Regions from separate parts of the Micromonospora sp. NPDC051300 genome, predicted to be linked through region 1. Evidence: predicted binding sites of a transcription regulator. Region 1 holds the regulator's gene; the other holds the start of a gene.
The links. The regulator HspR, encoded in region 1, represses chaperone genes until heat shock. The targets are predictions, from matches to a motif close to TTGAGTNNNNNNNACTCAA.

Region 1 (10,381 bases):
CGCCGCGACCTGGTCCTCTACGACCCGGACGATCCCGACTCCTGTCAGCACGACATACCGCTGACCGACGACGAGGCGGAGGCGCTCGCCGACATCCTCGGCGCGTCGCTGATGCTCGGTCAGCTCTCCGGGCTGCGCGAGCAGGCCGCCGGGCTGCTGACCGAGCAGATCGTCATCCCGGCCGGCTCCAAGTACGTCGGCCGGCGGCTGGGCGACACCAAGGCCCGCACGCGGACCAGCGCGTCCATCGTGGCCGTGCTGCGTCAGGGCGAGGTGAACGTCTCGCCCGACCCCACCTTCCGGTTCGAATCCGGCGACGTGGTCGTCGTGGTCGGCACCCGCCAGGGTCTCGACGGCGTGACAGCGATCCTTGCCGAGACCGATCCGGACGGCTGACGCGTATGCACGAAACCACCATCCTGCTCATCGAGGTCGGGGCGCTGCTGCTCCTGCTCGGCCTGCTGGGCCGGCTGAGCCGTCGCGTCGGCGTCTCGCCCATCCCGCTCTACCTGCTCGCCGGCCTCGCCTTCGGGCACGGCGGCCTGCTGCCGCTCAACGCCAGCGAGGAGTTCTTCGCCGTCGGCGCGGAGATCGGCGTGATCCTGCTGCTGGTCATGCTCGGCCTCGAATACAGCGCCAACGAGCTGGTGGGCAACCTCCGCTCGGCGGCGCCGGCCGGACTGATCGACGCGGTGTTCAACGCGCTGCCCGGCTTCGCCTTCGCGCTGCTGCTCGGCTGGGGCTGGGTCGCCGCAGTGGTGCTCGCCGGCGTCACCTGGGTGTCGTCCTCGGGCGTGATCGCCAAGGTGCTCGGCGACCTGGGCCGGGTCGGTAACCGGGAGACCCCGGTGATCCTCTCCGTCCTGGTGATCGAGGACCTGGCGATGGCCCTCTACCTGCCGCTGGTCACCGCGCTGCTCGCCGGGGTCGGCCTGGTCAAGGGCGGCTTCGCGCTCGCCGTCGCGGTGCTCACCGTGGTCGTCGTGCTGGCCGTGGCGATCCGGTACGGGCACCTGATCTCCACCGCGCTCTCCGCCAAGGATCCGGAGGCGCTCCTGCTCGGGGTGCTCGGCCTGACCCTGCTGGTCGCCGGGCTCGCGGCCAAGCTCCAGGTCTCCGCCGCGGTCGGCGCGTTCCTGGTCGGCATCGCGCTGTCCGGGCCGGTCGCGCACCACGCCACCCAACTGCTCTCCCCGCTGCGGGACCTCTTCGCCGCGGTCTTCTTCGTGTTCTTCGGGCTGGTCACCAACCCGCTGGACATGCCGCCGGTGCTGCTGCCCGCGCTGCTGCTGGCCGTGGTGACCATGGCGACGAAGGTGGCCACCGGCTACCTGGCCGCCCGCCGGGCCGGGATCGCCGAGCCGGGCCGCTGGCGGGCCGGGCTGGCTCTCACCCCGCGCGGCGAGTTCTCCATCGTCATCGCCGGACTCGCCGTCTCCGCCGTCTACCCGGTGGAGCCCAAGCTGGCCGCGCTCGCCACGGCGTACGTGTTGATCACGGTGGTGACGGGCCCGCTGCTCGCCCGGCTGCCGGACACCCCGTGGTTCAAGCAGTGGCTGCGCCAACGCGCCGCCGCCACCCGGGCCGCCGCCCAGGTGAGGGTGGGCGACTGACCTCGGCCGGGCCGGACTCGCGACTCAGCGGGCCGGCCCGGCCAACGGTTGTCAAATTGATTCCGGGAAGGTCTACCACTGCTCCGCCCAACCGCGTTAACGTGTCGGCCCAGCAGCCAGGGTCCGCGGGTGGCCAGCGCCCCCGCCAGCGAACGCGGAAGGTCGGCCGGTGAGCGTGCAGGAAGAGACGTTCCACGGCTTCGCCAACCCGGTCGACCCCACACCCGCCGAGTTGCGGGCCTGGGCCTACCAGCCGGACTCGGTGCCGCTGACCTCCATGCCGCCGGACTGGGACCTGCTGGTCGCCGGTGACCACCTGGTGCAGACGCTGTTCGACCTGGCCATGGACCAGAGCTGTCCGGCCCGCCGGTTCGCGCTGCACTGCCTCTACATCTACGCCGCCGACGGCATCCGGACGAACTTCCGGGCGCACCCGAAGCGGCGCTTCCGGAAGCTTGTCGAGCAGGCCGAGCGCGTCGGTGACGACCTGATGCGCAACTGGGCGCACAACAGCCGGGTCCTGCTCGCCCGCCCCGACCTCTTCGTCTACCGGGACTGGTGCGAGGGCGGCCTGGTCCGCGAAAACCGCCGCCTCTGACCCGGGCGGCCACGAGGTTGACGACGAACGTGATCTCCGCCGCCGCACTCTCCAGGCGTGATCAAGAAGTTTCTGTCGGAGTGGATCTCGGGGGTGACGCGAAGTCCTTGGTCACGTGGGGCGGCAGGGAACGGCGAACGGGCCGGGACCCCCCGTGGGTCCCGGCCCGCACGTCGGCGGATCCTCAGGTCGATCCGCCCTGCTTCTTGCGCCGCTCGTCGTCCCTGGCCCGGTCCACTCCGTGGTCGGTCTGGTCGGCGAAACGTCCTTCCTTGACCTTGTCGCTGAAGCGGCCCTCGGTCACCCGGTCGAACCGCTCCCGGACGTTCTCGGCCACCTTCTCCAGCCGTTCCTCCGCCCGTTCCGCCACCTTCTTCGCCGGTTCCGTCATGGCTCCCCCCGCCAGCCCGGATTCCGATTCAGGGCTTTTATCCCTGATCAGCAGCGTAGTGCACCCCGCTCCACCGCACCCCCCTTTCCGGGCAACCGACGCTTCGGTGGAACGCCACGCGTCCCTCAGCGCGCCGGAGGCACCCATGGCGCTCCACCGACCCGCCGGGCAGGCGGCAGCGACGACGAAGGCCGGCACGCCCGGGAGTGCGGGCGGTGCCGGCCTTCGGACGAACGCGAGCGTCAGCGGTCGGGTGTCCGGCGGGGACGCCAGACCACGAGCGCGGTGGAGGTGCGGTTGGTGGGCACGAGGTCGCCACGGGGAAAGCCACCCAGCGACTCCAGCTCGGCGATCCGCCGGTACGCGGCGTCCAACTCCGCCTCCAGCCGGGCCACCCGCTGCTGCGCCTCCTCCAGGAGCCGCTCCAACCCGATGATCCGCTTGACCCCCGCCAGGTTGATCCCGTCGTCCTGGCTGAGGCGCTGCACCTCGCGGAGCAGCACCACGTCCCGGACGCTGTACCGCCGGCCGCCACCGGCCGCCCGGCCGGCCTGCACCAGGCCCAACCGGTCGTACTGGCGCAGCGTCTGGGGGTGCATGCCCGCCATCCGCGCGGCCACCGAGATCATCAGAATCTTGGCCTCGTAGGCCGGGTCACCCGACCCGGCGTACTCCTCCGACATGCCCGCTCACCTCCGCTGCCGCCGTCAACTGAATCGACGTACCCGCGCTTCGAGATGTTCCCGCGCGGCGGGCGGGGTCTGCGCCGCGAAGGTCTCCAGCGCCGCCCGCGCCTCGTCCGACACCGTCGCCGGGACCACCACGTCCAGCGTGACCAGCAGGTCACCGGCGCGGCCGTCCTTGCGGACGACGCCCTTGCCGCGAGCCCGCAGCACCCGTCCGGCGGGAGTACCCGGCGGCACCCGCAGGGTCACCGTGCCGTCCAGGGTCGGGACCCGCAGGTCGGTGCCGAGGACCGCCTCGGCGTACGTGATCGGGACGTTCAGGGTGAGATCGTCCCCGGTACGCCCGAACAGCTCGTCGGGGCGGACCTTCACGTGCACGAACAGGTCGCCGGCCGGGCCGCCCCGCTCACCGGGTTCCCCCCGCCCGGCCAACCGGATCCGCTGCCCGTCGGCCACCCCGGCCGGGAAGCGCACGTTCAACGTGCGGGTCTTGGTGACCCCGCCGGTGCCGTGGCACTCCGGGCACTTCTCCTCGACGATCGTGCCGACGCCCTGGCAGTTGCGGCACGGCTCGGAGAAGCTGAACGAACCCTGGTTGCGAGTGGTGACCCCGGCGCCGTGGCAGACCGGGCAGGCCACCGGCTGGGTGCCCGGCTTCGCGCCGTTGCCGTGGCAGGTGTCGCAGACCCCGGGCGCGCGCAGGGTCAACGGCAGCGTGACGCCGCGGACCGCGTCGGAGAAGTCGAGCGCCACCTCGGCCTCGACGTCCCGGCCCCGGGCCGGGCCCCGCGCGCGGGCCGCGCCACCGGCGCCGCCGCCGGAGAAGATCGTGCTGAACAGGTCGGTGAAGCCGCCACCGCCGAACCGGTTGTCGCCACCGCCGCCGCCCCCGCCGAACAGGTCGGAGACGTCGAACGGCGCGCCGCCCGGCTGGCCCGCGCCGCGGGCGCCGCGCCGGAACGCGCCCGAGCCGAAGAGCGACCGCATCTCGTCGTACTCGCGCCGCTTCTTCTCGTCGCCGAGCACCGCGTACGCCTCGGAGACGGTCTTGAACCGCTCCTCGGCCCCGGTGTCGCCGGGGTTGTGGTCCGGGTGCGACTCCCGGGCCAGTTTCCGGTACGACTTCTTGATGTCGTCCGAGGAGGCGGACTTGTCCACGCCCAACGCGGCGTAGTAGTCCTTCTCGATCCAGTCCTTGGAACTCACCGGTCCACCCCCTTCCACGGGTCGAATCCCGGTCGTCCCGCCCGCCCGGTGGGGGCGGGCGGGACGTCACGGGTCGGCACTACTCCGGGTCCGCGACCGCGACCAGGGCCGGCCGCAGCAGCCGCTCGCCGAGCTGGTAGCCCCGGCGCATGACCTGCACGCAGGTCGGCTCGGTCACGTCGGCGGAGGTCTGGTGGGCCACCGCCTCGTGCCGGGTCGGGTCGAACGGGTCGCCCTGCTCGCCGAACGCGGTCAGGCCGAACTTGCCCAGCGCCCCGGTGAGCTGCTCGGCCACGCTGCCGAACGGGCCCACCAGGTCGCCGTGCTCACGGGCCCGGTCCAGGTCGTCGAGGATCGGCAGCAGCGCGGTGAGCACCCCGCCGGTCGCCTGCTCCTGGACCAGGTTGCGGTCGCGGTCGACCCGCTTGCGGTAGTTGGCGTACTCCGCCGAGACCCGCTGGAGGTCGCGGGTGCGTTCCTCCAGGTCGGAGCGGAGCGACTCCAGTTCGGCGCCGAGCGGGGCCGTCGTGCCGGCGCTCTCCCCGTTCGGCTCGGCGGGCGCGTCGACCACGGGCGGGCCGGAGACGTCGGCCTCGCCGACGATCTCGTCGACCACGACCTCGGCCTCCTCGACCAGCCCTTCGGCGGGCGCGTCGGCGGCGGCGTCGGCGGCCGAGGCGTCGTTAGCCGGCTCCTCGGTCACCTTGCCGAGCTTGTGCTTGTCGCGGATGACGACCCGCGGCTCGTCGCCGGCGTCCTTGCCGGCGCCCGGGGAGCCACCCGGCGCCGACCCGGTGGAGCCCGGGTCGGCCGCTCGTGGCTTGTCCGTCATGCGGTTACCTCATCCCTCTGCGGTGCGAGTCGTGTCGGGGACCGACTGTCACTTCTTGTCCTCGTCCACGATCTCCGCGTCGACCACGTCGTCGGCGCCGCCGGCCTGCGGGCCACCTGTCGCACCGGCGCCGGCACCCGGGCCGGTCGCGCCGGCGCCCGGGGCGCCCTGGGCGCCGGGCTCGCCCTCCTGCTGCTGGGCGTAGAGCAGCGAACCGGCCTGCTGGGAGACCTGGGCCAGCTTCTCGTGCGCGGCCTTGATCTTCTCGATGTCCTGCCCGCCGAGGGCGCTGCGCAGCTCGCCGAGCGCCTCGTTGAGCTGGTCACGGTTCTCCGCCGGCAGCTTGTCGCCGCTCTCGGCGAGGAACTTCTCGGTCTGCCACTGGAGCGCCTCGGCGACGTTGCGGGTCTCCGCCTCCTCGCGACGGCGCTTGTCCTCGTCGGCGTGCTCCTCGGCGTCCCGGCGCATGCGCTCGATGTCGTCCTTCGGCAGCGAGGAGCCGCCGGTGATCGTCATCTTCTGCTCCTTGCCGGTGCCGAGGTCCTTGGCGTGCACGTTGACGATGCCGTTGGCGTCGATGTCGAACGTGACCTCGATCTGCGGCACGCCGCGCGGCGCCGGCGGGAGGCCGGTCAGCTCGAAGGTGCCGAGCTTCTTGTTGTAGGCCGCGATCTCGCGCTCGCCCTGGAACACCTGGATCAGCACCGACGGCTGGTTGTCGTCGGCCGTGGTGAAGACCTCGGAGCGCTTGGTCGGGATGGTGGTGTTGCGCTCGATGAGCTTGGTGAAGATGCCGCCCTTGGTCTCGATGCCCAGGCTCAGCGGGGTCACGTCGAGCAGCAGGACGTCCTTGACCTCGCCCTTGAGCACGCCGGCCTGGAGGGCGGCGCCGACGGCGACGACCTCGTCCGGGTTGACGCCCTTGTTCGGGTCGCGGCCGGTGAGCTGCTTGACCAGGTCGGTGACGGCCGGCATCCGGGTCGAGCCGCCGACCAGGATGACGTGGTCGACGTCGGAGACCTTGATCCCGGCGTCCTTGACGGCCTGCTCGAACGGGCCCTTGCAGCGGTCCAGCAGGTCCTGCGTCATGCGCTGGAACTCGGCGCGGCTCAGCGTCACGTCGAGGTGCAGCGGGCCGGCGGAGCCGGCGGTGATGTACGGCAGGTTGATGTTGCTGGTGGTGGCGGCGGACAGCTCGATCTTGGCCTTCTCGGCCGCCTCCTTGAGCCGCTGCATGGCCATCTTGTCCTGGGAGAGGTCGATGCCGTGCTCGCCACGGAACGTCTTCACCAGGTGGTCGATGATCCGCTGGTCCCAGTCGTCGCCGCCGAGCTGGTTGTCGCCGCTCGTCGACTTGACCTCGACCACGCCCTCGGCCAGCTCCAGCAGCGACACGTCGAAGGTGCCGCCGCCGAGGTCGAAGACCAGGACGGTCTGCTCCTTGGAGCCCTTGTCCAGGCCGTACGCCAGGGCCGCCGCGGTCGGCTCGTTCACGATCCGCAGCACGTTGAAGCCGGCGATCTCACCGGCCTCCTTGGTGGCCTGGCGCTGCCCGTCGTTGAAGTAGGCCGGGACGGTGATCACCGCGTCCGCGATCTGCTCGCCCAGGTAGGCCTCGGCGTCCCGCTTGAGCTTCATCAGCGTCCGGGCGGAGATCTCCTGCGGGGTGTACTTCTTGCCGTCGATGTCGACGGTCCAGTTGGTGCCGATCTCCCGCTTGACCGAGCGGATGGTCCGGTCGGGGTTGGTCACCGCCTGGCGCTTGGCGACCTCACCGACGAGCACCTCGCCGTTGCGGGCGAACGCGACGATCGAGGGAGTCGTCCGCGAGCCCTCGGCGTTGGCGATGACGGTGGGCTCACCGCCCTCGAGAACGCTGACGCAGGAGTTCGTCGTGCCGAGGTCGATGCCGACCGCACGTGCCATGTTCGCTTCCTCGCTTCGTAACGGGTGAGCAGGTCGGACGACCTGCCCGGCGGGGTCGCCCGGAGGCGGCCGCACCACAAGTTGAGTGAACTTGACTCAATAGTGCCACGCCGTCGGCAAACCGCAAGTCGAGGTTGAGTCGACTCGGCGCAACCTGACCGTTATTACCGTCCGGTTGTCTTACCTTGCGTCGGTCGGGCACGCTTTAGCGGTGACGACGCATGGCGATCCCGCCACCCGTGCCGGCGCGCCCGCCGTCGCCGCCCGCACCGGAACCACCGACGGCGCGGAGCCGCCCGGCGGAGACGCCTCGGGGCTGCCCGCCGCGCTCGCCGGCCTGCGGTCCGCGATCGACGCGGCTCGCTTCCCGCTGACGCTTCCCTCGGCCGAGTCGGCCCGGCACGCCGCCCGCAGCCTCACCGACCAGCTCGACGACTACCTGCTGCCACGGCTGGCCCGCCTGGACGCCCCGCTGCTGGTGGTGGTCGGCGGCTCGACCGGCGCCGGCAAGTCGACGCTGGTGAACAGCCTGGTCCAGGCCCGGGTCAGCGCGGCAGGCGTGCTCCGCCCGACGACCCGCTCGCCGGTCCTGGTCTGCAACCCCGCCGACGCGGCCTGGTTCCGCCAGGGCGAGCTGCTGCCCGGGCTGACCCGCACCACCGACCCGAGCGAGCAGGCCGGCACCCTGCAACTGGTCACCGCCCCGGCGCTGCCGCCGGGCCTGGCCTTCCTCGACGCCCCCGACATCGACTCGGTGGTCGACGCCAACCGGGCGCTCGCCGGGCAGTTGCTCGCCGCCGCCGACCTGTGGTTGTTCGTCACCACCGCCGCGCGCTACGCCGACGCCGTCCCCTGGGAGTTGCTGCGCAGCGCCCGGGCGCGCGGCACCGCCGTGGCCATGGTGCTCGACCGGGTCCCGCCCGAGGCGGCCGACGAGATCGCCGCCCACCTGTCGCAGATGCTGGCCAGCCAGGAGCTGGGCGCCGCGCCCCTGTTCGTGCTGCCGGAGACCTGGGTGGACGGGCAGGGGCTGCTGCCCGACCGGATGACCGCCCCGCTGAGCGGGTGGTTCGCCCGCCTCGCCGGCGACGCGGAGGCCCGCTCGGCGGTGGTCCGGCAGACGCTCGACGGCGCGCTGGCCGCCCTGCACCCGGTGGTCGAGGGCCTGGCCGACGCCGCCGACGAGCAGGTGGCCGCCGCCGAGGCGCTCGACGAACGGGTCCGGGCCGCCTACCGGGGCGCCGAGCGCACCGTCGACCAGGGGCTCAAGGACGGCCGGTTGCTCCGGGGCGAGGTGCTGGCCCGCTGGCAGGAGTTCGTCGGCACCGGCGAGTTCTTCCGCAGTCTGGAGGCGCGCATCGGGCGGCTGCGCGACCGGATGGTCGCGGCGGTCACCGGGCGACCGGCCCCGTCCGCGGAGTTGCGCACGGCGATCGAGTCCCAACTGGTCACGCTGCTGCGCGGGGTGGCCGCCGAGGCGGCGGAGAACGCGTACACCGGGTGGAAGGCGCACCCGGCCGGCGCGGCGCTGCTCGAACCGGAGCTGGCGCACGCCTCGGCCGACCTGCCGGCGCGCGCCGAGCAACTGGTCCGTGACTGGCAGCGCGCGGTGCTGGAGCTGGTCCGGGTGGAGGGCGGCGACAGGCGCTTCGTGGCCCGCACGGCCGCGTACGCCGTCAACGCCACCGGGCTGGCCGTCATGATCGGCGTCTTCGCCTCCACCGCGTTCATCCCGACCGGGCTGGAGGTGGCCGCGGGCACCGGCACCGCGGTCGCCGGCCAGACCGTGCTCCAGGCCATCTTCGGCGACCAGGCGGTGCGGAACCTCGCCCGCAAGGCGCGGGTCGACCTGCTCGACCGGGTCGGCGCGTTGCTGACCGAGGAGGCCGCCCGGTTCCTGGCCCGCACCGAGGCCGCCCGCCCGGCCGGCGACGCCGGTCAGGCGCTGCGCCGGGCCGCGGTCACCGTCGAACGGGCCCGGCACCGCAGCGGCCTGTCCGGCGACACCCCGCTGCCCACCCCCCAAGAGGACGGCCGCCCGTGAGCGCGAGGAGCGAGCCGGGCTTGCGAGCCCCGCAGTCGCGAACTGAGATGGCACCGTGACGAACATCGTGGGGCGGGTGCGCGAGGCGCTCCGGGCCGACCAGCGGGTCGACCCGGACGTCCTGATCGCGCGCCTGGAGGCGGTCCAGCGGTTCCTCCGCGCGGTGGACGGCCAGGTGCCGGACGCCCAGTTGGTGGCCGGGCACACGGTGGTCGAGCGGGCCGGTGACCGGCTCGCCCTCTCCGGCCGGCACACCGTGGTCGCGTTGGCCGGCGCCACCGGCAGCGGCAAGTCCAGCCTGTTCAACGCGCTGGCTCGGATGGATCTCTCCCCGGTCGGCGTGCGCCGGCCGACCACCGGCGTGGCCCACGCCTGCGTGTGGGGTCCGCTCGACGGCGCGGTCCGGCTGCTCGACTGGGTCGGCGTGCTGCCGCGGCACCGGTTCGTTCGGGAGAGCCCGCTGGACGGCGACGACGAGTCCACGCTGCACGGTCTGGTCCTGCTGGACCTGCCCGACTTCGACTCGGTGCAGCAGCACCACCGGTTGGAGGTCGACCGGCTGCTCGGCCTGGTCGACCTCGTGGTCTGGGTGGTCGACCCGCAGAAGTACGCCGACCGCGTGATCCACACTAGCTACCTGCGTGAGTTCCACCGGCACAAGGACGTCACGGTGGTGGTGCTCAACCAGGCCGACCGGCTGCACCCGACCGAGCTGCCCACGGTCCTCGACGACCTGCGTCGGCTGCTCGACGCCGACGGGCTGGGCGGGGTGCCGCTGCTGCCCACCGTGGCCACGGATCCGGCCGGGCTGGCCGGGCTGCGGGCCGAGCTGGAGAAGACGGTCGCCGAACGGCAGGCGGCCCTGCGCCGGCTCTCCGGCGACGTGGACGCCGTGGTGGCGGATCTGGAACCGCTCGTCGGCCCGGAGCCGCCGCGCACCCGGCCGGGTGACGCCTCGGCGCAGGAGCTGACCCGGGCGCTCGCCGGGGCGGCCGGCGTGCCGACCGTGGCGCAGGCCGTCGAGGGCGCCTACCGGCACCGGGCGGTGAGCAGCACCGGCTGGCCGCTGGTGCGGAGCTGGCGGA
Region 2 (10,381 bases), on a different contig from region 1:
GTAGATGAGGTGGTCGTCCATGAAGGGGTTGTTCTCCGGGGGCAGCACGGCGGTCCACATCATGACCAGCAGCAGCCCACCGGCGGCGGCGGCGATCCGGGTGCCGATGCCGAGCAGCAGCGCCACGCCGATGCCGAGCAGGCCGAGCATGAACAGCCAGTCCGCCCAGGCCGCGCCCGCGATGTCGTGGTAGAAGCCCTGGAACGGGCCGGCCGCGCCGAAGCTCAGGAAGCCCTTGGTCGGGCTGCCACCGTTGATCCAGGCGTTCTTCGCCGGGGTCTCGTGGCCCAGGCCGAACATCTTGTCCAGGAAGGCCCAGAGGAAGGTCCAGCCCAGGGCGATCCGCAGCCCGGCCCAGACGTAGCGGGTGGCCTTCTGGCGGGGGGTCTCGGCCGCCGGAGCGATGGTGGCGGCGGGGGTCCGCTCGATTGTCGCGGTCATGGTCTCCACGTCCTTCCTGTGCCTCGCACCGCGCTTTCCGGTGGCACCTTCATTCCACTCCCGGGCGAGGGCGGGGAGCAGGGCCGAGGGTGCCTCGCGTCCGGGTCCTTGGTCCCGTCCCGACCCGGTCCGGAGGGCCCGCCGGGTAGCGGCCCGCCGCCCCTGCCCGAGCCTCCGCCGGCGGCCTAGCGTCGCTGGTGGAGCCACGTGGCGAGGAGGTCGCGATGAGGACATGGCAGGTGGCGGACGTGATGACCAGGGACGTCGCCACGGTGGGCGAGGAGACGCCGTACCGCGACGTCGTCGATGTGCTGGTGCGGGAGCGGGTCAGCGGGGTGCCGGTGGTGGACTCGTTCCACCGGGTGCTCGGGGTGATCTCCGAGGCGGACCTGCTGCACAAGGTGGAGCGGGCCGGCCACCCCGACGAGCGGCGGGTGTTCGCCGGGCGTCGCCGGCGCGTCGCCCGGGAGAAGGCGGGCGCGCTGGTGGCCCGGGACCTGATGACCGCGCCGGCGGTCACCACCCACGGGCGGGCGTCGCTGGCGGCCACCGCCCGGCTGATGGACCGGGAGGCGGTCAAGCGGCTGCCGGTCCTCGACGACCTCGGCCGGCTGGCCGGCATCGTCACCCGTGGCGACCTGCTGCGGGTGCACCTGCGCACCGACGCGGAGATCCGCGAGGACGTGGTCCAGGAGGTGCTGCGCCGAGTGCTCTCCGTCCGCGACGGCCTGGTCACGGTGCAGGCCCGCGGCGGCGAGGTCACCATGGACGGACGGCTGGACCGCCGCAGCGCCGTCGACCTCGCCGGCCGCCTGGCCGGCCAGGTCGCCGGCGTGGTCGCGGTGCACAACGCCATCTCCTACGACGTGGACGACACCACGCTGATGGAGTTGGACCCGGTGCACGCCACCCCGATCGCCTGACCGTCGCGTCCGGTCCCGGGCGACCGCTCAGACCTCGGTGGCGAGCTGGGCGGCGAGCAGCGCCGGCGCCTCGGCGAGCGACGGGCCGTACCAGGTGAGGTGCCGACCGGAGACCAGCGCCGACGGCACCCCCGGGAAGGCCTCCGGCCCGTCCTCGGCGGTGAACCGGTACGGCTCGTCCGGCAGCACCACCAGCTCCGGCGCCCGGCCCCGCAGCCGGTCGAGCGTGGGGCGGGGATAGCGCTCCGGGTCGGTGGCCCAGCCGTTGACCACGCCGAGCCGGCGCAGCACGTCCCCGGCAAACGTGTCCCGGCCCAGCACCACCCAGGGGCGCCGCCACACCGGCACCACGGCGGTGCGGACCCGCTCCGGCACGGGCGGCGCGGCCCAGGCCCGGCGGGCCGAGCGCAACCACGCCGGCTCGTCGGACCCGCCGATCGCGGCGAGCAGCTCGCCGAGCTGGTCGAGCGCCTCCGGCACGGTGCGCGGAAAGGTGACCCGCACCGCGACGCCGGCCGCGCGCAGCGCCTCCGCGTCGGCCAGCCGGTTCTCCTCCTCGTTGAGCAGCACCAGGTCGGGCGAGAGAGCGAGCACCCGGTCCAGGTCGGGGTATTTCGTCCCGCCGACCCGGGCGACGTCCAGCCCGGCCGGATGCGTGCACCAGTCGGTCGCGCCGACCAGCACCTCCGGCCGGGTCGCCGCGACCGCCTCGGTCAGCGACGGCACCAGCGACACCACGCGCACGCCCGGCCTCCCCTCCTACCGGCTCATCCTCGCGTACCGCCACGGCTCTCCGGTGGCCGGCTCCGGCGCACCGGCCGAGAATGAGCGGATGCCTCCCCACCCGACCGGTCGACCGGTCCCCGACTACGGGGTCCCGCCGGCCGAGGCGCTGTCCCGGGCCCGCGAGTTCGCCGACCAGATGGTCCGCCGCCGGACCGTACGCGACTTCAGCGACCGCCCGATCCCGGCCGGCGTGCTGGCCGAGGCGTTGCGGGCGGCGGCGTCGGCGCCCAGCGGGGCCAACCGGCAGCCCTGGCGGTTCGTGGTGGTGACCGATCCGGCGCTGAAGCGGCGGCTGCGGGCTGCGGCCGAGGCCGAGGAGCGGGTCTTCTACGAGCGCCGCGCGCCGGAGGAGTGGCTGGCCGCGCTCGCCCCACTCGGCACCGACGCGAGCAAACCGTTCCTGGAGACCGCGCCGGCGGTGATCGTGGTGTTCGAGGTGCACCGCGGGCCGCGCTCGCCCCGGCCCTACTACGTGAAGGAGTCGGTGGGGATAGCGGTCGGCTTCCTGCTCGCCGCGCTGCACCGGGCCGGCCTGGCCACGCTGACCCACACGCCGAGCCCGATGCGCTTCCTCAACGAGCTGCTCGACCGGCCGGCCGAGGAACGGGGAAATCTGATCATCCCGGTCGGTTATCCCGCGTCCGGCGCCACCGTGCCGGACATCGACCGCAAGCTCCCGACCGAGGTGGTCGTGTGGCGGTGACCGCTCAGCCGGCCCCGGCCGTGGCGGCGGCCGGCTCCGGCGGCAGGCCCGCCACCGGCACCCCCTCGCGTACCGCCCACTGCACGGCGGCCCGCAGGTCCGCCGTCGGCAGCGGCCGCCGGGTGGTCACCGCGACCGCCGCGTGCACCGAGTAGGCGACGAACGGGAACGACCGGGCCAGCGCCCCGATCGCCTCGTGCAGCCGGCCCACCACGGCCAGCGCCTCCGGCTCGCCGAGCGCCGGCAGGACCAGGTGGAACTCGTTGTCGGTGACCCGCACCGCCCGGTCGACCGGCCGCAGCACGCCGGTCACGGCGGCGAGCAGGGCCTGACCCTCCCGGGCGGCGCTGCGCCTGCCGAAGCGCTCCGGCGAGCCGGCCGGCTCGTCCACCCGCAGGCCGACCAGCGCCACCGGCAGCGTGCCGGAGGCGGTCACCCCGTCCGCGCCGCTCCACTGGCGCAGGCCGGGCTCGTCGAGCATGCCGTCCGTCGTCTCGACAGGCGGCGCGCCGCGGTCGCCGCGTCGGGCGAGCAGCTTCAGCGCCGACTCGGCGCGCGCCTCACCCGGACCGGCCGGGATGTCCCGTACCCGGGCGACCGCCTCGTCCAACGCCGACCGGGCCGCGCCGGGCAGCCGCTCGGCGAGTCGTTCCCGCAGCCGGATCACCTCGTGCAGCGCCGCGTCCCGGCGGAACCCCCACCGGCCCTCGAAGAGGCGGCCGGACTCCAGCGTCGCGGCGGGGGTGACCTCACCCCTGTCGTACGCCACGAGCGTCGCGCCGAAACGGGGGGTCAGCGCCACCACGCTCCACTCCCGGGCCAGCTCCTCCGCCTCGTCCAGGGCCACTCCGTACACCCCGTCGGGCAGGTCCGGCGGGGGACCGCCGACCATGCCGACCACGGTGACCGCCGCCCGGCCGGCGAGGCGCTGGTAGACCGTGCGCTCGCGCTCGAAGTACGGCAGCCGCTGGAAGAGCGCGAACACGACCAGTGGGCCGTCCTCGGCCTCGGTCAGCGCGGCCCGCTCGATGGCGTGGGATACGGCGACGAGGCTGCGTTTGGTGAATCGCTCCGGGGTCCGTCCGCTGTGCACCCGCAGAGCCTAGATCGCCGGACCCGGGCCGCGCACCGCCCGTCGGTCGTCCGGATTTCGCCGCACCGCCGAGGCGGCCCCCATGATCGACGCCCTACACTCGGACGTCGGGCGAGCGACGGACGGGTTGTGGCGAGATGACGAGCACCGGCAGCGTGGCCGCCTCCTGGCTGCGGCCGGTCCCGGCCACGGCAGCGCCGCGCCTGGTGCGCGCCGGTCACGTCGGGTACGCCGACCGGCGGCTCGGCGAACTGGCGCAGGGCCGCCCGCCGGGAGTCACCGGCAGCCAGTGGAGCACCGCCGGACGGGCCCGCCTCGACCTGGTGGTCTGCGCCGCCGACACCGGCCTGCCGCGGTTCGCCGTGCGCCTCGGCGCGCCCACGCCCGACGGCTCGCCCGCCCGCCGCGACGAACGGCTCACCGACGCGGTCTGCGCCGCCGTGGGCCTGCCGCTGCTGCGGGTCGAGTCGTCGACGCTCGGCGGTGGCGAGCACGTCCGCCGGTTCGTCGAGTACGTGCTCGACGCCCGCGCGTACGCCGAGGGCACCGACCCGGACGGCGGGGACACGGTCTCCTTCCGCGACATCGTGGGCCGGCTGCCGGACGGCCGGCGGGGGCCGGTCAACGACCTCGGCGCGCTGGCCCGGGCCGACGCGGTCGACGCGTACGTGGCGGGCCGGCTGGCCGACCCGATCGTGCGCGGCCTGCACGTGCGGTGGACGGACGGCCCGGCGGAGGGGTGGAGCTGGGTCGAGGTGCGGGCCGGTCGCTGCCGGGTGGAGCGGGTGCGGCTGTCCTGTCGGGGCTTCTCCTGCGGGGTGGACCCGGGCCGGCTCGCCGAGGACCTGGCCGCGGTGGCTCTGGGGGAGCGGCTGCGTGACCTCGACGCCGACGCGGCGTCCCTGGTGGACCGGGACGCCCTGCGCGAGCAGGTGCGGCGCCTCGCCGCCCGGCGGGACTCTTTCGACGGCGGCTTCGCGTTCGACCATCTCTGCGCCGACTGATCCGCACTTCCGCACCACCGGCCGGGCCCTCGATTTTTTTCTGATCTCCGGTTGAACCTTCGCCGACGGCGCTCCGTACCTAAGCGGGAATGGACGCAGATCTTCCGCCGCGCCCGGACGGCGCGGAGACGGTGCGGAGAGGGCACCGTCGGCCATTGACGCGCGACCACGTGTCGCAGTGATCCCACCCCGAGGAATGACGCCCCGGGATCACCAGTCGACTACCGGATCGAGAAGGAGAGCAATTCGATGCGCAGGTCCACACGGGCGCGCCGGTCATCCGGTAACGCGCGGAGCAAGCGGGTGCTGGCCGTGGTCGGCACGCTCGCCGTCTTCGGCGGCATCGTCGCCGTCACCCAGATCTCGTCCGCCCAGGACCAGCGCAGGACCACCCGAGCCGCCTCGGCGTCCTGCGTGCCCTCGAGCCCGGGTGCGACCGCTCCGGGCGGTCAGGGCAGCACCACCCGGACCTGGCAGAACGGCCGCTGGGTGCGTAACCACTGGGGCGACGGCCAGATGTCGGCGGCCGAGTGCCAGCAGACGAACGCCGGTGGCGCCGGCGCCGGCACCCCGACCGTGGCCTGCCCCGACGTCAAGGGCAAGTTGCCGCAGGTGCCCGACCGGGCCCGTGCCGAGGTGGACCGCAACCTGGCCCTGTTGGACAGCCAGATCGCCGAGGCGAACCGCCGGCTCGCGGCGGAGGGCCGCAACGGTGGCAACTTCATCAACAACGCGATCCTCCGTCCGCTGGCGGACAAGCGGACCGCCACGCTGAACCGGATCGCCACCGCCATCGGTCGTGGTGGCCAGCGCCCGCAGGGCCTGGAGAAGCTCGCCCAGTGCGCGCTCGCCGACAACGCGCAGAACGGCGGCGCGAACAACGGCGGCGCGAACAACGGCGGCGGTCAGAACGGTGGCCAGAACGGCGGTCAGACCGGCGGCAACAACAACGGCGGTCAGACCGGCGGCAACAACAACGGCGGCAACAACAACGGTGGCCAGAACAACGGCGGTGGCCTTCAGCCGTTGGCCAAGGACTGCGGCCAGAGCCAGCTGGAGGCGCACAACGGCTTCCAGAACGGCAACCGGTGCGTGAGCACCGCCTTCGGTGAGGTCGGCGCCGCGGCCAACAACCCGTCGCTGCTGATCACGCAGTTCCCGAACCAGGTGCAGCGCAACCAGCCGTTCACCCTCCGGGTCACCACGAAGAACCTGGTGCGGGACCGCTTCCTCGCCGCCGGGCAGGGTGGCTACTACATCGAGAGCTCGCTGCTCAACGACCAGGGTCTGGTGCGCGGCCACTTCCACACCGCGTGCCGGATGCTCGGCAGCACCCGGCAGCCCCCGAACCCGCAGGACGTGCCCGCCTTCTTCGTCGCCACCGAGGACGGCAAGGGCGGCAACCAGCCGGACGACGTGCTGATCCAGATCCCGGGCCTGCCGGACTCGGGCCTGGCCCAGTGCTCGGTCTGGGCCGGTGACGGCTCGCACCGGATCCCGATGATGGAGCGGGCCAACCAGACCCCCGCCATCGACGTGGTGCGCATCCAGGTCAACTGACCGTACGACGACGGCCGGAGCCGCCCGGGAAGGATCTCGGGCGGCTCCGGCCGTTCGCGCGTGTGGAAATTGGTGCCGCCCCGACCGCGTGTCGCGAAAATTGTCGACCGGACAGAACTCGCCCGGGGTCACGCCGATTTCTCGGCCCGACCCCGGGCGCCCGACGGTGGCCCGGAAGGCTCAGCGGTTCTTGTACGCCTCCACCACGGAGACCGGGATGCGCCCGCGCTCGGAAATCTCGTGGCCGTTCTTGGCCGCCCATTCGCGGATGGCGCGGTTCTGCTCGCGGTCCATTCCGGAGGTGCTCGGCCGGGTGGCGCGCCGGGTCGTGCGGCCGGTGTCGACGGGGCCGCGGCCGATGCGCCGGCCAGCGCTGATGTAGGGGTCCAGGGCCTTGCGCAGGACGCCCGCGTTCTCGTCCGAGACGTCGATCGTGTACGCCACGCCGTCCAGGCTGAACTCGACGGTCCGATCGGCCTTTCCGCCGTCGAGGTCGTCGGTCAGAACGGTGATTACTTTCCTTGCCATCGCCATTACTCCCTGTGTCGGGCGGGGTGTGGCTAAGAGTTTGACCTACCAAGCGGTAATTTCGCAACAATACCCGCGCCGTCTCATTCGGCGGGTCGCGGAATCGGCGGGAGGTAAAAGGGGTCGGTGGGCCGCGGCGGTGGCGGGCACGTCGACGGAGTGTCGTGGGTCACAGGCCGGAACAAGGGGAACGGTTTGTTACTTGAGTCAGACACGCTCAACCGACGATGGCAGGTGTGTTTCGATGGCAACTCTTCCGGTACTTCCCCTGACCGACGCCGTCCTGCTGCCCGGGATGGTCGTCCCGGTGACCCTCGACCCGACCACCCAGGCCGCGGTCGACGCCGCCCGCGCCAGCGGCGACAAGACGCTGCTGGCGGTGCCCCGCATCGACGGCGAGTACGGCCCGGTCGGCGTGGTCGCCACCATCGAGAAGGTGGGCCGGCTGCCCAGCGGTGAGCCGGCCGCCGTGGTCCGCGGTCTCACCCGGGCCCGCATCGGCTCCGGCGTGCCCGGCGCCGGCGCCGCCCTCTGGGTCGAGGCGACCGCCCTCGACGAGCCGGCCCCGGCCGGCCGCGCCCGCGAACTCGCCCGCGAGTACCGGGCGCTGACCACCTCGGTGCTCCAGCAGCGCGGGGCCTGGCAGGTCATCGACGCGATGGAGCGGATGACCGACCTCTCCGAGCTGGCCGACTCCGCCGGCTACGCGCCCTGGCTCAGCCTGACGCAGAAGACCGAACTGCTCGCCGCGCCGGACGTCACCGCCCGGCTGGAACTGCTCGTCGGCTGGGTGAAGGAACACCTGGCCGAGCAGGAGGTCACCGAGCGGATCACCAGCGACGTCCGCGAGGGGCTGGAGAAGTCCCAGCGTGAGTTCCTGCTCCGGCAGCAGCTCGCCGCGATCCGCAAGGAGCTTGGCGAGGACGAGCCGGACGGCTCCGCCGACTACCGCGCGCGCGTCGAGTCCGCCGCCTTGCCGGACGACGTGCGCGAGGCGGCGCTGCGCGAGGTCGGCAAGCTGGAACGGGCCAGCGACGCCTCGCCCGAGGCGGGCTGGATCCGCACCTGGCTCGACACCGTCCTCGAGATGCCCTGGGGCACCCGTACCGAGGACCACACCGACCTGGCGGCGGCGCGGGCCGTGCTCGACGCCGACCACGCCGGCCTGGCCGACGTCAAGGACCGCATCCTGGAGTACCTCGCGGTGCGCAACCGCCGCGCGGAGCGCAACCTGGGTGTGGTCGGCGGGCGCGGCTCCGGCGCGGTGCTCGCCCTGGCCGGCCCGCCCGGCGTCGGCAAGACCAGCCTCGGCGAGTCCGTCGCCCGGGCGCTCGGACGCAACTTCGTCCGGGTCTCCCTCGGCGGCGTGCGCGACGAGGCGGAGATCCGCGGCCACCGGCGCACCTACGTCGGCGCGTTGCCCGGCCGGATCGTGCGGGCGCTGCGCGAGGCCGGCTCGATGAACCCGGTGGTGCTCCTCGACGAGGTCGACAAGCTGGCCGCCGGCTACTCCGGCGACCCGGCCGCGGCCCTGCTGGAGGTGCTCGACCCGGCGCAGAACCACACCTTCCGCGACCACTACCTCGAGGTCGACCTCGACCTGTCCGACGTGCTGTTCCTGGCCACCGCCAACGTGGTGGAGTCGATTCCCGGCCCGTTGCTGGACCGGATGGAGCTGGTCACGCTGGACGGCTACACCGAGGACGAGAAGGTGGCCATCGCCCGCGACCACCTGCTGCCCCGGCAGCGGGAGCGGGCCGGCCTGACCGCCGAGGAGGTGACCGTCGCGGACGAGGCGCTGGCGCTGATCGCCGGGGAGTACACCCGCGAGGCGGGCGTCCGGCAGCTCGAACGGGCCCTGGCCAAGATCCTGCGCAAGGTGACAGTCGCGTTGGCGTCCGACCCGGCGCCGGTCCGCGTCGACACCGGGAACCTGGCCCGCTACCTGGGCCGGCCGAAGTTCACCCCGGAGTCGGCCGAGCGGACCGCGGTGCCCGGCGTGGCGACCGGCCTGGCCGTCACCGGGGCCGGCGGCGACGTGCTCTTCATCGAGGCCACCGGCATGGAGGGCGAGCCGGGGCTGACCCTCACCGGTCAGCTGGGCGACGTGATGAAGGAGTCGGCGCACATCGCGCTGTCGTACCTGCGCTCCAACGGGCGACGCCTGGGCATCGACCCGAACGCGCTCGCCGGCCGGCGGATCCACGTGCACTTCCCGGCGGGCGCGGTGCCCAAGGACGGCCCGAGCGCCGGCATCACCATGGTGACCGCGCTGGCGTCCCTGGTGACCGGTCGTCCGGTCCGGCCCGAGTTCGGGATGACCGGCGAGGTGACCCTCTCCGGCCGGGTGCTGCCGATCGGCGGCGTGAAGCAGAAGCTGCTCGCCGCGCACCGGGCGGGCCTGACCGAGGTGATCATCCCGAAGCGCAACGAGCCGGACCTGGACGACCTGCCCGCCGAGGTCCGGGAGGCGCTGACCGTGCACACCCTCGCCGACGTCGCCGACGTGCTCGCGTTGGCGCTGCGTCCGGCCGAGGTGGACGCGCAGAGCATCGGCGGCCAGCCGCTCGCCACGGCCTGACCGCTGCCCGTCGGACCCCCGTCGCCAGGTCGGCGGCGGGGGTCCGTGCGTACCGAATGCGAGGTGAACCCGAGTCGACCTCGCCGTCGTGCGGTTCGCCGCCGCCCAGAACTGGGACCCGGTCTGGTCCGTCCGCAACTGCACCTGACCGCCGTACGGCGGCACGCCGGACCGACCCCCGCCGGGGCCGGTCCGTCGCCACGGTCTCCGGTTACCGGCGGTCGCGCCGGTCCCGGCCCTCGTAGCGGCGCTCGCCGCCGGAGTCGCCGTGGCCGTCCCGGTCCCGCCGGACGGTGGCCTTGCGGCCCTTGATGGTGCTGCCGCGCAGCCCCGCGATCACCTCGTCGGCCAGATCCTGCGGCACCTCGACGAGCGAGAACCGGTCCGCGATCTCGATCGAGCCGATGTCCCGACCGCTCGCCCGCGTCTCGCCGGTGATCGCGCCCACCAGGTCCTGCGGACGTACCCCGGCCCGCCGTCCCAGGCCGATGAAGACCTGGGTGGTGCCGGCGGCGCGGGAGCGCACCCCGGTCCGCCGGTCCCGGCCCTCGGCCCCGGGCCGGGCGTCCCGGTTCGCGCGGACGGCGACCTGCGGGATCTCCTCCTCGTCGGCGGTGCCGGGCAGCGTGGCCTCGTGCGCCAGCCGCACCGCGGCGAGCGCCACCTCCATCAGGTCGAACTCGTCGGTCAGCGACTCGACCACCGCCCGGAACGGCTCCAGGTCGTCCTCCAGCAGCGCCTCCCGCACCGCGGCCTGGGTCA

Region 2: the regulator HspR is predicted to act here: its motif matches at 7,241-7,259, upstream of lon (endopeptidase La).

Annotation. Positions count from the first base shown of each region.
Region 1 is NZ_JBITEP010000029.1:28,643-39,023, reverse strand. It holds gene ACIA5A_RS25375 (cation:proton antiporter regulatory subunit) at 1-396, shown strand, start outside; gene ACIA5A_RS25370 (cation:proton antiporter) at 402-1,613, shown strand; gene ACIA5A_RS25365 (hypothetical protein) at 1,783-2,211, shown strand; gene ACIA5A_RS25360 (hypothetical protein) at 2,396-2,602, opposite strand; gene ACIA5A_RS25355 (heat shock protein transcriptional repressor HspR) at 2,845-3,285, opposite strand; gene dnaJ (molecular chaperone DnaJ) at 3,310-4,494, opposite strand; gene grpE (nucleotide exchange factor GrpE) at 4,574-5,326, opposite strand; gene dnaK (molecular chaperone DnaK) at 5,375-7,252, opposite strand; gene ACIA5A_RS25335 (ABC transporter) at 7,464-9,296, shown strand; gene ACIA5A_RS25330 (GTPase) at 9,352-10,381, shown strand, end outside.
Region 2 is NZ_JBITEP010000033.1:25,823-36,203, reverse strand. It holds gene ACIA5A_RS26705 (DoxX family protein) at 1-450, opposite strand, end outside; gene ACIA5A_RS26700 (CBS domain-containing protein) at 666-1,364, shown strand; gene ACIA5A_RS26695 (helical backbone metal receptor) at 1,392-2,108, opposite strand; gene ACIA5A_RS26690 (nitroreductase family protein) at 2,197-2,853, shown strand; gene ACIA5A_RS26685 (DICT sensory domain-containing protein) at 2,858-3,946, opposite strand; gene ACIA5A_RS26680 (hypothetical protein) at 4,084-4,950, shown strand; gene ACIA5A_RS26675 (hypothetical protein) at 5,200-6,510, shown strand; gene ACIA5A_RS26670 (Lsr2 family protein) at 6,691-7,038, opposite strand; gene lon (endopeptidase La) at 7,283-9,619, shown strand; gene ACIA5A_RS26660 (DEAD/DEAH box helicase) at 9,831-10,381, opposite strand, start outside.